DNA from 4 places in the Rhizobium sullae genome. Region 1 is predicted to be linked to each of the others. Evidence: predicted binding sites of a transcription regulator. Region 1 holds the regulator's gene; each other region holds the start of a gene.
What was found. Region 1 encodes LexA, which represses DNA repair genes until DNA is damaged. Its sites were predicted from a motif close to TGTTCNNNNTGTGTTCNG; they were not measured.

Region 1 (3,207 bases):
CCTCTCCGATAGCTATATGATCACGGCGCCAATGCCAAGTTACCGTGGCGCCATTTTGTGCATCGCAGTATCAACTTTTAGACACTCCTGCGATGCCGGAGGCGCATAACGGAAGCCAATGATTTAATTCGGCTTTTGGCAATCCAATTTTTTTGGCTTTTTTCAATCGATTATTGTTGCTGAAACGCCCGTTGGCTGCATTCGGGGTTGTATTAAGAGGTGCCGCCGGGCTGGGTGCAGGCCGGAGTTGAAAACGAGCACGCTGCGCATTTCCGCATCATGCCTGCGGGATTGATTGCCATGCTACTGATGCCCTTCGGGCTCGACGCGCTGCAATGGAGGGTGGTCGGTTTCGGGTTCGATCTGGATCGCGACCGCAAGGACGGTATCCTCATGGGTGGCGACATCGGCGTGGCAGGCTGCCGGGCTGGTACTTTCCGGTAGCAGTCACCGGCTTCCCGCTGCTTACTCCGCTGCGCACGAAGTTCCGGCATATTGGCACCACGATCGTGTCAGTCTCGACGCTTTTGGTCGCCCGTGCTGACGGTGCTTGACAATGCGTCCTGTCTTGGTCCTGCTTGCCATACCGCGGACATCGTCGTTGCGCCGGTCAGGCTGCGCTCTGCCGATCCGGCGCGATGCCCTTCACGGGCGAAACCTTTCGGAAAGCCGGCGCTATTGAATTGCGCTTTGGAAGCGGAGCAGCACAAATCACAACCGCCTTCGAGAAACTCGATCGTCCCAAGAGCCGCCACCGCGCCTATGATTGGCGCAGCGGTACTTTGCCGGCGATGCGCCGCCGGTCAGTGATAACGGCGGATGAGGCCGACGAGTTTGCCCTGAACCTTGACGCGATCTGGTCCGAAGATGCGGGTTTCGTAGGCCGGGTTTGCGGCCTCGAGCGCAATCGAAGCACCCTTGCGACGGAACCGTTTCAGCGTCGCTTCCTCGTCGTCGACCAGGGCCACGACGATATCGCCGGGGTTTGCGGTACTGCTGTTGCGGATGATGACCGTGTCGCCGTCGAAGATACCAGCCTCGATCATCGAATCGCCCTTGACCTCGAGCGCGTAGTGCTCGCCGGAGCCGAGCATGTCGGCTGGAACGTTGATGTCGTGTGTGTTGTTCTGGATCGCCGAGATTGGAACGCCTGCCGCGATCCGGCCCATGACGGGAACCGAAACGGAGCTGTTATTTCCTTCGTTCGCCGGCTTCGGCGGGACGGCCGTAGGCTGCAGCTTGCCGAGGCTGCCCTCGATGACGCTCGGCGAAAAGCCGCGGCGGGGCTGAATGCTCGGGCTATAGGCTTCCGGAAGCCGGATCACTTCAAGCGCGCGAGCCCGATTCGGTAGGCGGCGAATGAAACCGCGCTCTTCCAGAGCGGTAATCAGCCGATGGATACCGGATTTGGACGCGAGATCCAGCGCATCCTTCATTTCGTCAAAGGACGGCGGCACGCCGGATTCTTTCATGCGCTCATGTATGAAGAGGAGAAGCTCCTGTTGTTTGCGCGTCAGCATCGAAGTTTAACCCCAGTTTCGTGAAACAAAGCCAGAACAGACACTATATGTTCCATATGTGTTCCGCAAGTACCTAAATTTTCGTAAAATTTCCCCTCAACTGTGTTCGTTTTCGAAACTTTTTGTTTGCCGGATAGGGCGCCCGGCTTGCAATGCCGAGATACCCGGCACACATCTTTCGGCACAGGAAACGGAGACGTGACGCCATGCCGCATCCGCTGGATCATCTTGTTCTGCCTGTCACCAACATCGATCTCGCGCGGGATCGACTGGGACGATTGGGGTTCACGGTTGCCGCCGAGGGCCGTCATCCTTTCGGCACGGTGAATGCCTGCGTTTTCTTCTCCGACAAGACCTATCTCGAGCCGCTTGGCGTTGCTAGCGCGAAGGAATGTGAAGAGGCAGTGCGGCACGGAAACGTCTTTGTGGCGCGCGACCAAGCCTTTCGCTTCCGCTGCGGCAATGACGGATTCTCTGCGGCCGTGTTCGCCACGGAAGACGCGGACGCCGATCATGCGCACTTCGTGCGGGCGAGAAAGAGCGGCGGCGGCATGCTGGAGTTTTCGCGCCTGATCAAGATGCCGGACGGGTCGCAATCGACGGGGACTTTCAAGCTTGCCTTTGCCGCCGATCTTCGGGTGCCGGATTTCTTCCTCTTCGCCTGCCAGCGCATCAACGCCTTTCCGGCCGATCGCAGCGCGCTGGAAAAGCATGCGAATGGCGCAACCGGTATCTCGGAGATCGTGCTAAGCGCGCCGGAGCCTGAAGCTTTCGGCTCGTTTCTTCAGTTGGCCGTGTCTACGACGGGAATCGAGCGGACGCCGTTCGGCGTGGCGATCGCGTCAGCGAATACCAGGATTAGCCTGCTGTCGCCGGAAGGGATGGAGGCTTATTTCGATTCGCTGCCGTTAACCGCAGATAAGGGGCTGAGAGGCAGCGCTATCGTTTTCCGCACCACCGATCTTGCCGTGACAGAAGCGCTTTTGGCTGATAACGGGATGACCTATACACGCAAGAACAACAGAGTCCTGGTGAAGCCGGCGCCCGGCCAGGGTGCGATCTTCGCCTTCGAGGAGACCCAATGAGCAATACGAATTCCGAAGTCGCAGTCGGCGAAGGTGCCGGCCGCGTCGTCTTTTCCAACAGCGGCAGGCTGTCACTGATTGCCGGGCCCTGCCAGATGGAGAGCCGCGAGCATGCGTTCATGGTGGCCGGCGTTTTGAGCGAGCTGTGCAAAATGCTCGGCATCGGCCTGGTTTACAAGTCGTCCTTCGACAAGGCGAACCGGACCTCGCTGTCCGCTCAGCGCGGCATCGGCCTTGAGAAGGCGCTGGAAGTCTTTGCCGACCTCAAGAAGGAATTCGGTTTTCCGGTGCTGACGGACATTCATACGGAAGAGCAGTGCGCTGCCGTCGCGCCGGTCGTCGACATCCTGCAGATCCCGGCCTTCCTCAGCCGCCAGACGGACCTCCTCGTTGCCGCCGCCAAGACGGGCCGGGCGATCAATGTGAAGAAGGGCCAGTTCCTGGCACCCTGGGATATGATGAACGTCCTCGGCAAGCTGAATGCCACCGGCAATCCGAACATCCTGCTTTGCGAGCGCGGGGCCTCCTTCGGCTACAACACGCTGGTCTCGGACATGCGCTCGCTGCCGATCATGGCGGCCATGGGCGCCCCTGTCGTTTTC
Region 2 (3,207 bases), 280 kb from region 1:
CGGATGATCGCTTCGACGCTACGGGCCATTTCGATATTGCCGGGGTAGGGCATGCCGTGGGTGATGATCGTCGATTCAAGCGCCACCAGCGGCGCACCGCGCTGCTTTGCGGCGGCAACCTCCTTGGAATAGGAGACCGGCAGGAGGGGGGAGATCGGTTTCGTCATTGTCTCTTCCGTTTCATCGATATTGCCGCTTCAATGCAGAATTCTGGCACGCTGAACAAGGGCAAGCGTTTCCGCAAGCAGTTTCGCCGAGAGTTTTTCGTTGACGGCATAGGGCGACTGGACCGTGAGTGCAGCGGCCGCCGCGCCGTGCCGCAGGGCTTCCTGGAGCGGCAGGCCCTGCATCAGGGCGGAGAGGATGCCGGCCGCAAGCGAATCTCCGGCGCCCGTCACGTCGGCGACGGTTTCGACCGACGGAGGCGAAAGGCAGAAAGCGCCGTCCCTGCCGAAGGCGATCAGTTCGCGCTGCCCGCGTGTGATGACGCCGCTCTTCAGGCCGGTGTCACCGAGCAGTGACACCCAATCCTCCGGCTTGTCAGGGAGCTGGCCGACCAGGGCTGCGGCCTCGGCCTCATTGAGGAAGAGATAGTCGATGCCGCCGATACACGCCTTGAGCTTGACCACTTTTGCCGGCGATATGGCAATCGCGGCCACGGGTATGCCGAGCGCATTGGCTCGGCTGACGATCGCCGCGATCGTCTCTTCCGGCAGGTTCGCATCGAAAAGGATGAGGTCGTTTGCCGCGAAGGCTTCCCGGACCCAGCGGATCGCCAGCCGGCGCGGCACGAAGTAGCGGTAAAGCTCCATGTCGGCGAGGGCGATCACCAGGTTGCCGTCCCGCTCCAGAATGGCCGTGTAGCTCGGCGTCTTGCGATCGAGAAAGACGAAGGGTCGGTCGCTGATACCGGCCGCATAAGCCGCCTCCGTCACCAGTTCCCCTGCCGGATCGCCGCCGCGCGGCGAAATCATGGTGACGTCGAAGCCAAGGCGCGCTAGATTCCTTGCGGCGTTGAAGCCGCCGCCGCCCGGTTCCTCGAACCAGGTGCCGGGGTTGCTGGCGCCCGGCGCCGTCTCGCCGGAAATGCGCCCGCGCCGATCGATATGCGCGCCGCCGAAAACGAGGATTCTTTTCATCGTCCTGAATGCTCCCAGCCGGTGGAAGAAGCGAATCGTACAGAGGCGCCGGATGCCGCAGTCTCAGCCCGACGTTGCCTAACTCGTTGCTTTGCATCGATAAAACAAATATAGAACACGGGACGTTTTACCTTTTTCTTTCAATTGTTTGGGCGCCCATTGCACAGCTGGAACAAATGGGGTACAAACTCGATATTGCTCAAGCGGCTTCAATAACCTAAAGGTGGATCGGATGTCTCAAAATTCATTGCGGCTCGTAGAGGACAAATCGGTGGACAAAAGCAAGGCGCTTGAAGCGGCACTCTCACAGATTGAGCGGTCGTTCGGCAAGGGCTCGATCATGAAACTCGGCGCGAACGAGAGTGTCATCGAGGTCGAAACGATTTCGACCGGCTCCCTCAGCCTCGATATCGCGCTCGGCATCGGCGGCCTTCCGAAGGGTCGTATCATTGAAATCTATGGGCCGGAAAGCTCCGGCAAGACGACGCTTGCATTGCAGACGATCGCCGAAGCGCAGAAGAAGGGTGGCATCTGCGCATTCGTCGATGCCGAACATGCGCTCGATCCGGTCTATGCTCGCAAGCTTGGCGTCGATCTCCAGAACCTTTTGATCTCGCAGCCGGATACCGGTGAGCAGGCGCTTGAAATCACCGATACGCTGGTGCGCTCCGGCGCCGTCGACGTTCTCGTCGTCGATTCCGTTGCGGCTCTCACGCCGCGTGCTGAAATCGAAGGCGAGATGGGCGACAGCCTGCCGGGCCTGCAAGCACGCCTGATGAGCCAGGCGCTGCGCAAGCTTACGGCTTCGATCTCCAAATCGAACACCATGGTGATCTTCATCAACCAGATCCGCATGAAGATCGGCGTCATGTTCGGCTCGCCGGAAACAACGACAGGCGGCAATGCGCTGAAGTTCTATGCCTCCGTCCGTCTCGACATCCGCCGTATCGGCGCGGTCAAGGATCGCGAAGAGGTGGTCGGCAATCAGACCCGCGTCAAGGTCGTCAAGAACAAGATGGCGCCTCCTTTCAAGCAGGTGGAATTCGACATCATGTATGGCGAAGGCGTTTCCAAGACCGGCGAACTGATCGATCTCGGCGTCAAGGCCGGCATCGTCGAGAAATCCGGTGCCTGGTTCTCCTATAACAGCCAACGTCTCGGCCAGGGCCGCGAGAACGCCAAGCTCTTCATCCGCGACAATCCGGACATGGCCCGCGAGATCGAGACAGCGCTTCGCCAGAATGCCGGGCTAATTGCGGACCGCTTCCTGCAGAATAGCGGGCCGGACGCCAATGATGGCGACACCGACACGGATATGTAATCCGCAGCTTCAGCTTTGCTGTATCGAAACCGGCCGCATTCCTTGATCAGAATGCGGCCGGTTTTGTTTGTCTGCTGGACAGTGGCAAGGGTGAACGATAAAAGCCACTGGATTTGAGTTTTGACCTGCCTTGGGCAGCACTGAAGGGCATAGCATGAGCGGCGTGAATGATATCCGGTCGACCTTCCTCGACTATTTCAAGACGAACGGCCACGAGATCGTGCCGTCGAGCCCGCTTGTGCCGCGCAACGATCCGACGCTGATGTTCACCAATGCCGGCATGGTGCAGTTCAAGAACGTCTTCACCGGCCTGGAGCAGCGCCCCTACAAGACGGCATCGACGGCGCAGAAATGCGTCCGCGCCGGCGGCAAGCACAACGACCTCGACAATGTCGGCTATACCGCGCGCCACCATACCTTCTTCGAGATGCTCGGCAACTTCTCCTTCGGCAACTATTTCAAGGAGCGGGCGATCGAGCTTGCCTGGAACTTGCTCACCAAGGAGTTCGGCCTCGATGCCAAGCGTCTCTTGGTCACTGTCTATCACACGGACGATGAGGCCTTCGGCCTCTGGAAGAAGATCGCCGGGCTTTCTGACGAAAAGATCATCCGCATTCCGACGAGCGACAATTTCTGGGCGATGGGCGATACCGGCCCGTGCGGCCCGTGCTCGGAAATCTTCTACGATCACGGCGATCACATCTGGGGCGGTCCTCCCGGCTCTCCGGAAGAAGACGGCGACCGCTT
Region 3 (3,207 bases), 270 kb from region 1:
TCGTCCCGGCGAGCTGTCGGGCGGCGAGCAGCAGCGGGTCGCGATTGCGCGCGCCGTTGCCAATGCGCCGACCGTGTTTCTCGCCGATGAGCCGACCGGAAACCTTGATCCGGAAACCGCGCATTACGTGTTTGACGCGCTGGAGGCGCTGGTGCGCCAGTCCGGTCTCGCAGCGCTGATCGCCACCCACAACCACGAACTCGCCGGCCGCATGGACCGCCGCGTGACCATCAGCGACGGCAAGATCGTCGAATTCTGATTAGGGGCGGATGAGGCCGCCGCGATAGTCCAGCTCGTAGGCTCTCCGCTCCTCGACGATGATCATTTCCCGCCCGCTGAAGTGGTCGCAATCGCCGGTGCTGTCGTCGGCGTAGAAGCCGAAGGCATGTTCAAATTCCATGCCGCCCAGAAAGCGCTGGTGCTCGGCATACATCGTCGAAAGCGCAGCCTTGATCACCACGCCTGCCTTCTGCCCATCGATCAGCGACGGCTCGACGATGCGGCCGAAATAATTCATCACCCAGATAGGCTCGCCGCTCAGCCACACGACTTCCTGTCCGGCGAAATCCGTTCCGCCAAAGTAGCTGTCGAGATAGCGCCAATCTCCGCGCTCGTAGCCGATGTCGTGCGACCCGGCGCGGCAGGCGCCTAACGTTTTCCCGCCGCCGACATAGGTATTTGCCTTCGCTTCGACGATAAAGCTGTTCAATGCTGCAAGATTCATAGCGCTCGGCCCCCGCGCCGAACCTCTCCGAAAAACGTATGCCTGTAAAGAACAAAATGAGAACTCGTCACTACTGGCCGCAGATCGATTGACCGGTCTCGTCGCTCCATTGCTCGATCGCGATGACGCGCGGCACGGTCTTCACGTCCTTTCCGTCCTTCTGCAACTTGCCAGTCAGCGCATTGTAGTCGCAGGAACCGCCGGCATTGGCGAGCGTGTCGTAGTGATTATAGGTGTAACCGGCTACCACGAACTGCTTGTTACGATAGGCGAGCGTCAGCGTCTGGTCCCAGCGCTCGCGGCCGATCGCGCTGTTCTGGGAACGGACGGCAATGGAGGTCTTCCCGGCCGCCTTGATCGACGGTTCCTGACCGAGGACGCCGTCTGCATCCGTGCTGCCCCAGATTTTGTCGGGCGCTCTCGCCGAAAGCCTGAGCAGCTCGTGATCGGCGTCGCGCAAATAGATATAGATGCCGATCTGCTCGTCGCTTGCAGCTTCGGCCGGTCCGGCGAGGATTGCGAGATCCGGCTTGCCGTCGCCGTTCCAGTCTCCGGTCGCGGCATCGACGATATGGCCAGCGTCTATGTCCGCAGCCGATGTCGCCGTTGCAGCGAGAATGGCGATGAATGCGATGGCGGTCCTCATGATTCTCCTCCGGTTCGGCCGTTAACTATGCGGAAAAGATCCCTGTTGACAACAGAACAATAGCGGAACAAATTGGAAACATAACGAGTAAGGAGAGCAAGATGACTGACATGATCCGTGATATCGCAGCATTCACCTCCATCGCAATGTTTGTTGCCAGCTTCTCACTGATTCTCATGGCAATGTAATTTTTCAGGGGACCGCATCGCTTCATGTGGTCCGCGCAAGGGACCGCTTCTGGACATCGCCGTCATCAACACCGACAATGCAAATCGATTCATTCGGGCGATTGGAAGGGTATAAGATGGCGGATGCGGAGAGCGGCTTTGTCAGCGGGACTCCGGGTTTCGTGCATCTGCGCGTCCACTCGGCCTATTCGCTGCTTGAAGGCGCGCTGCCGCTGAAGAAGATTCTCTACAAGGCATCGGGCGACAGCCAGCCGGCGATCGCCATCACCGACACCAACAACCTGTTCGTCGCTCTCGAGTTTTCGCAGAAAGCGATGGAAGAGGGGCTGCAGCCGATCATCGGCTGCCAGCTGTCGATCGACATGGAAGACGGTCTGGAGACCGAAAGGCGCGGCGGCCACCAGGCGCTGGCCAAGCTACCGGCGATCGTCGTGCTTGCCTCGACCGCGGCAGGTTACGAGCGCCTGGTTGATATCGTCAGCCGCGCCTATCTCGGCGGCGGCGACGATCAGGCGGTCCATATCCGCGCCTCCTGGCTGGAGGAGGCGGGAACGGAGGGCCTGATCGCGCTGACGGGAGCGCTTGGCGGTCCCGTCGATGTGGCACTGAAGCAGGGGCATGCCGCACAAGCGGAAAACCGGCTGCTCGCCATGAAGCGCCTTTTCCCTGGCAGGCTCTATGTCGAATTGCAGCGCCATGGAACCTACGACAAGCGTCATGAGCAGAGGGTCGTGGGGCTTGCCTACGAGCACGATCTGCCGCTGGTGGCGACCAACGAGGCATTCTTCCCGGCACGCGACGACTACGATGCCCATGACGCGTTGATGGCCGTTGCCCATAACGCCATCGTGTCGGACGACAGCCGCTTCCGCCTGACACCGGACCATTATCTGAAGAGTCGCGCCGAAATGGCGAAGCTCTTTGCCGATCTGCCGGAGGCGCTGCAAAACACGGTCGAGATCGCCCGGCGCTGCTCCTTCGTGCTGAAGACCCGCAAGCCGATTCTGCCGCGCTTTACCGGCGCCACCGACGATCCGGAGGAGGCGGACCGCGCCGAATCGCTCGAGCTCCGCCGGCAGGCCGAGGAGGGGCTCGACATGCGCCTCGCCACCCTCGGCATGTCGCCCGGTTATGAGGAGAAGGATTACCGCGAACGGCTGGAATTCGAACTCAGCGTCATCGAGCGCATGAAGTTCCCCGGCTACTTCCTGATCGTTGCGGACTTCATCAAATGGGCGAAGCAGCATAGTATCCCGGTCGGTCCCGGCCGCGGCTCGGGCGCGGGCTCGCTCGTCGCCTATGCGCTGACGATCACCGACGTCGATCCGCTGCGCTTCTCGCTGCTTTTCGAACGCTTCCTCAATCCGGAACGCGTCTCGATGCCCGACTTCGATATCGACTTCTGCCAGGACCGCCGCGAAGAGGTGATCCGCTACGTCCAGCAGAAATACGGTCGCGCGCAGGTGGCGCAGATCATCACCTTCGGTTCGCTGCAGGCGCGGGCCGCCCTTCGCGATGTCGGCCGCGTGCTGGAAATGCCCTATGGCCAGGTCGACAAGATCTGTAAGCTAGTGCCGAACAACCCGGCCAATCCGACGCCGCTTTCCAAGGCGATCGAAGAGGAGCCTAAGCTCCAGGAGGAAGCGGCA
Region 4 (3,207 bases), 1.3 Mb from region 1:
CTGCGGGGGGTAACTCGTTATGCTGGGCGATCTGAGGGAACGCCGGCGGTCGGACGGGCGGCTAAAGCAGCGAAAGCTGCACGCCGCTGCCGTCCGGTGGTACGAAGAGATCATCGCGAAGCGGCATGCTGCGCCTCGTCATGCCGAGCCTTTTCGTCGCCATCTCGAAGCGCCGGGCGATCTGCCAGGCATAGGGGCCGACGCCTTTCATGCGCTTGCCGAAGTCCGCGTCATAGTCCTTGCCGCCGCGCATTGAGCGCACCAGCGACATGACGTGCCGGTAGCGGTCCGGATAGTTCTGTAGCAGCCAATCACGGAAGAGCGGAGCGACTTCCAGCGGCAGACGCAGGATGACGTAGCCCGCCTCTAGCGCACCGGCAGCTTTCGCCGCGTCGAGAATGCGTTCCAGCTCGTGATCGTTGAGCGCGGGGATCATGGGGGCGGCCATCACCGAGGTCGGAATGCCCGCTTCGCTCAGGGCCTGGATTGCCTCCAGGCGCCGCGGCGGCGTTGCTGCGCGCGGTTCCATCGTGCGCGCGAGCTTGCGGTCGAGCGTGGTCAGTGAAAGTGATGCGCGCACAATGCCCTTGGCAGCCATCTCCTTGAGAATATCGATGTCTCGCAGGATCAGCGCCGACTTTGTGACGATCGAGACTGGATGATTCGCCTTGTTCAGCACCTCGAGGATCTGCCGCATGATGCGCCATTCCTTCTCGATCGGCTGATATGGATCGGTATTGGTGCCGATCGCGATCACCCGCGGCTTGTAGCCAGGCTTCGCAAGCTCCCGCTCCAGAAGCTTGGGCGCATCCGGCTTGGCGAACAGCCTGGCTTCGAAATCAAGGCCCGCCGAAAGGCCCATATAGGCGTGCGTCGGCCGGGCGAAGCAGTAAATGCAGCCATGCTCGCAGCCGCGATAGGGATTGATCGAACGGTCGAAGGGAATGTCCGGCGACTCATTGCGAGTAATTGCCGTGCGCGGCTTTTCGATCTGCACTTCGGTCTTGAACGGCGGCAGTTCTTCCAGCGTTTGCCAGCCGTCGTCGAAAGTCTCGCGGCGCGTCGGCTCGAAGCGCCCACTGGGGTTCAGTCCGGCCGCACGGCCGCGGCGCCGGTCGACCTCGATGCGAAGGCCGGAAGAGGTGATCATCGCTTCGGCAACATCCGCCGTATTGGCAGGCGCAAACGCGGCCTGCCCTGCAAGGGACTGTTTGTTCATCGGATTCTCCCGCGACCAAGGCCATTGCCTTCGTCCGTCTCGATGATTAAATTCCTATCGTGGAAATGAGAACAATGCAAGAACAAAATGAGGAAAGTGGCGCTGGCAAATTTTTGTGCGGCGCTTTATAAACAGGCAATGTTGACGGTCGTTCTTGAGTGCCAGGATCAGGAACCCGAGCTGGCGCAGACTTTATCGGTGCTGGTGGCGGGTGCAGTCGAAGGGCTTGTAAGCGACGTGGTCGTGCTCGACCACGGCTCGCGCGATGGCACGTCCAGCGTGGCCGATGCGGCTGGATGCCGGTTCCATTCACAGTGGGATATCAAAGACATATTGCGCTCGGCCCGCGGCGAGTGGCTGCTTTTCGTGGAGCCCGGCGCGCGGCCGCAGACCGGCTGGATAGATGAGATCGCCGAATATGTCGCCCTGAACAAGGTGCCGGCGCGCTTCACCGCCTCGCGCGGATACAGACGCCCGTTCTTTCAGAGGGTCGGCCGTTCGCCGCCGCCTCTGGAACTCGGTCTTCTCCTGCCGAAGAAGCAGGCGATCGCCGCCGCAAGAAGCGGAATGCGCCTTTCGGAATTCGCAACGGGACAGAAGCTGCGCAAGCTTTCCAGCGAGCTGATTCCTTCCTGGGTCGCCCGCGCCGCACGGTAGTCATTGCCGTTTCGATGAATGCGCAAAAAAATGGCGCCCGATACGATTTCGCGCTATAATTTGCTCGTGGCGCCGCCCGAGCGCGCCGCTTTATGGCGGTCGACCATGGAATGCCGGTAGACGGCAGAACAGGTCACAGCGGAAGTCTCCTCTTCTGCCGGTTTTCCGGTGGAAGGAGGTGCGTCATGAAACGCAATATGATCCGCGGCCCGCTCGCCCTCATATTGACGACATTGATCATCGCGCATCCGCATTCGGCAGCATCGCAGATGATGCGCAGTTGCGCAGGCCGATCCGAAGTCGTCAGTTTCCTGGACAAGAACTTTGCCGAAAAGCTCACGGCAGTCGGTCTGATCAACCAGAACGCCATTCTTGAAGTCTATGCCGCCGAAAGCGGTACCTGGACGCTCATCATAACGGACGTTCACGGCGTCAGCTGCTTGCTGCTGTCGGGTGATAGCTGGGAAACGATACCCGCTCTGCCGGGCCTGCATACATAGCGAACGCAAGTGTTGCCCTTGGCGCGGCGAGGGCAATGCTTTTTCTATTTCGCCGCACCGCGCCTCAGATGCTCATCGAGCCGCGGCATGATCTCCACGAAATTACAGGGCATGTGGCGGTAGTCCAACTGCGCCTTCAAGATGCCGTCCCAGGCATCCTTGCAGGCGCCGGGCGAGCCGGGCAGTACGAAGATGAAGGTCGCCTTGGCGACCCCCGCCGTCGCCCGCGATTGGATCGTCGAGGTACCGATCTTGTCATAGGAAATGCGGTGGAAGACCTCCGAGAAGCCGTCCATGCGCTTCTCGAACAGCGGCTCCAGCGCTTCGGGCGTCACGTCGCGGCCCGTGAAGCCGGTGCCGCCGGTGGTGATCACGACGTCGATGCCGTCGGTCTCCGTCCAGGCGTTGACCCGGGCCGCGATGGCTGCCTTGTCGTCGCGCACGATGGCGCGGTCCATCAGCCTGTGGCCGGCCGCGGCGATCCGCGCCACAAGCGTGTCGCCGGATTTGTCGTTCTCCAGCGTGCGCGTGTCCGAAACGGTCAGCACGGCAATGCCGACAGGAATGAACGGCCGCTGTTCATCGATACCTGCCATCACCTGCCTCCCGAGAGCGTTTCCGTCGCCTGGAAATACCAGTCCGGCCGTTCGCTGTGAAGCTTTGCCGCGGCAGCCTCAGCCGCTTTAGTTGAGCCGAAAATGCCGAAGCACGTCGCACCGGAGCCGGACATGCGGACAAGTCTTGCGCCTGCGCTCTTCAATGCCGCTGAGACGTCTTCGATCTCGGGAACAAGTTCGCGGGCCGGCGGCTCGAGATCGTTCCGGCTGGCCT

Region 2: recA (recombinase RecA) is a predicted target of LexA. The motif match lies at 1,240-1,257, and genes of this name have one in related genera.
Region 3: dnaE (DNA polymerase III subunit alpha) is a predicted target of LexA. The motif match lies at 1,434-1,451, and genes of this name have one in related genera.
Region 4: N2599_RS02300 (PA0069 family radical SAM protein) is a predicted target of LexA. The motif match lies at 1,287-1,304, and genes of this name have one in related genera.

Annotation. Positions count from the first base shown of each region.
Region 1 covers NZ_CP104143.1:1,798,155-1,801,361, reverse strand. Annotated here, with positions in the region: partial or broken gene N2599_RS09100 (hypothetical protein) at 271-824, shown strand; gene lexA (transcriptional repressor LexA) at 804-1,520, opposite strand; gene N2599_RS09090 (VOC family protein) at 1,727-2,605, shown strand; gene kdsA (3-deoxy-8-phosphooctulonate synthase) at 2,602-3,207, shown strand, end outside.
Region 2 covers NZ_CP104143.1:1,517,894-1,521,100, forward strand. Annotated here, with positions in the region: gene N2599_RS07625 (pseudouridine-5'-phosphate glycosidase) at 1-167, opposite strand, end outside; gene N2599_RS07630 (carbohydrate kinase family protein) at 198-1,139, opposite strand; gene recA (recombinase RecA) at 1,372-2,460, shown strand; gene alaS (alanine--tRNA ligase) at 2,615-3,207, shown strand, end outside.
Region 3 covers NZ_CP104143.1:2,064,664-2,067,870, reverse strand. Annotated here, with positions in the region: gene N2599_RS10535 (ABC transporter ATP-binding protein) at 1-259, shown strand, start outside; gene N2599_RS10530 (DUF5680 domain-containing protein) at 260-724, opposite strand; gene N2599_RS10525 (hypothetical protein) at 795-1,370, opposite strand; gene dnaE (DNA polymerase III subunit alpha) at 1,675-3,207, shown strand, end outside.
Region 4 covers NZ_CP104143.1:464,871-468,077, forward strand. Annotated here, with positions in the region: gene N2599_RS02300 (PA0069 family radical SAM protein) at 62-1,219, opposite strand; gene N2599_RS02305 (glycosyltransferase family 2 protein) at 1,358-1,876, shown strand; gene N2599_RS02310 (hypothetical protein) at 2,062-2,376, shown strand; gene moaB (molybdenum cofactor biosynthesis protein B) at 2,421-2,972, opposite strand; gene N2599_RS02320 (4-(cytidine 5'-diphospho)-2-C-methyl-D-erythritol kinase) at 2,972-3,207, opposite strand, start outside.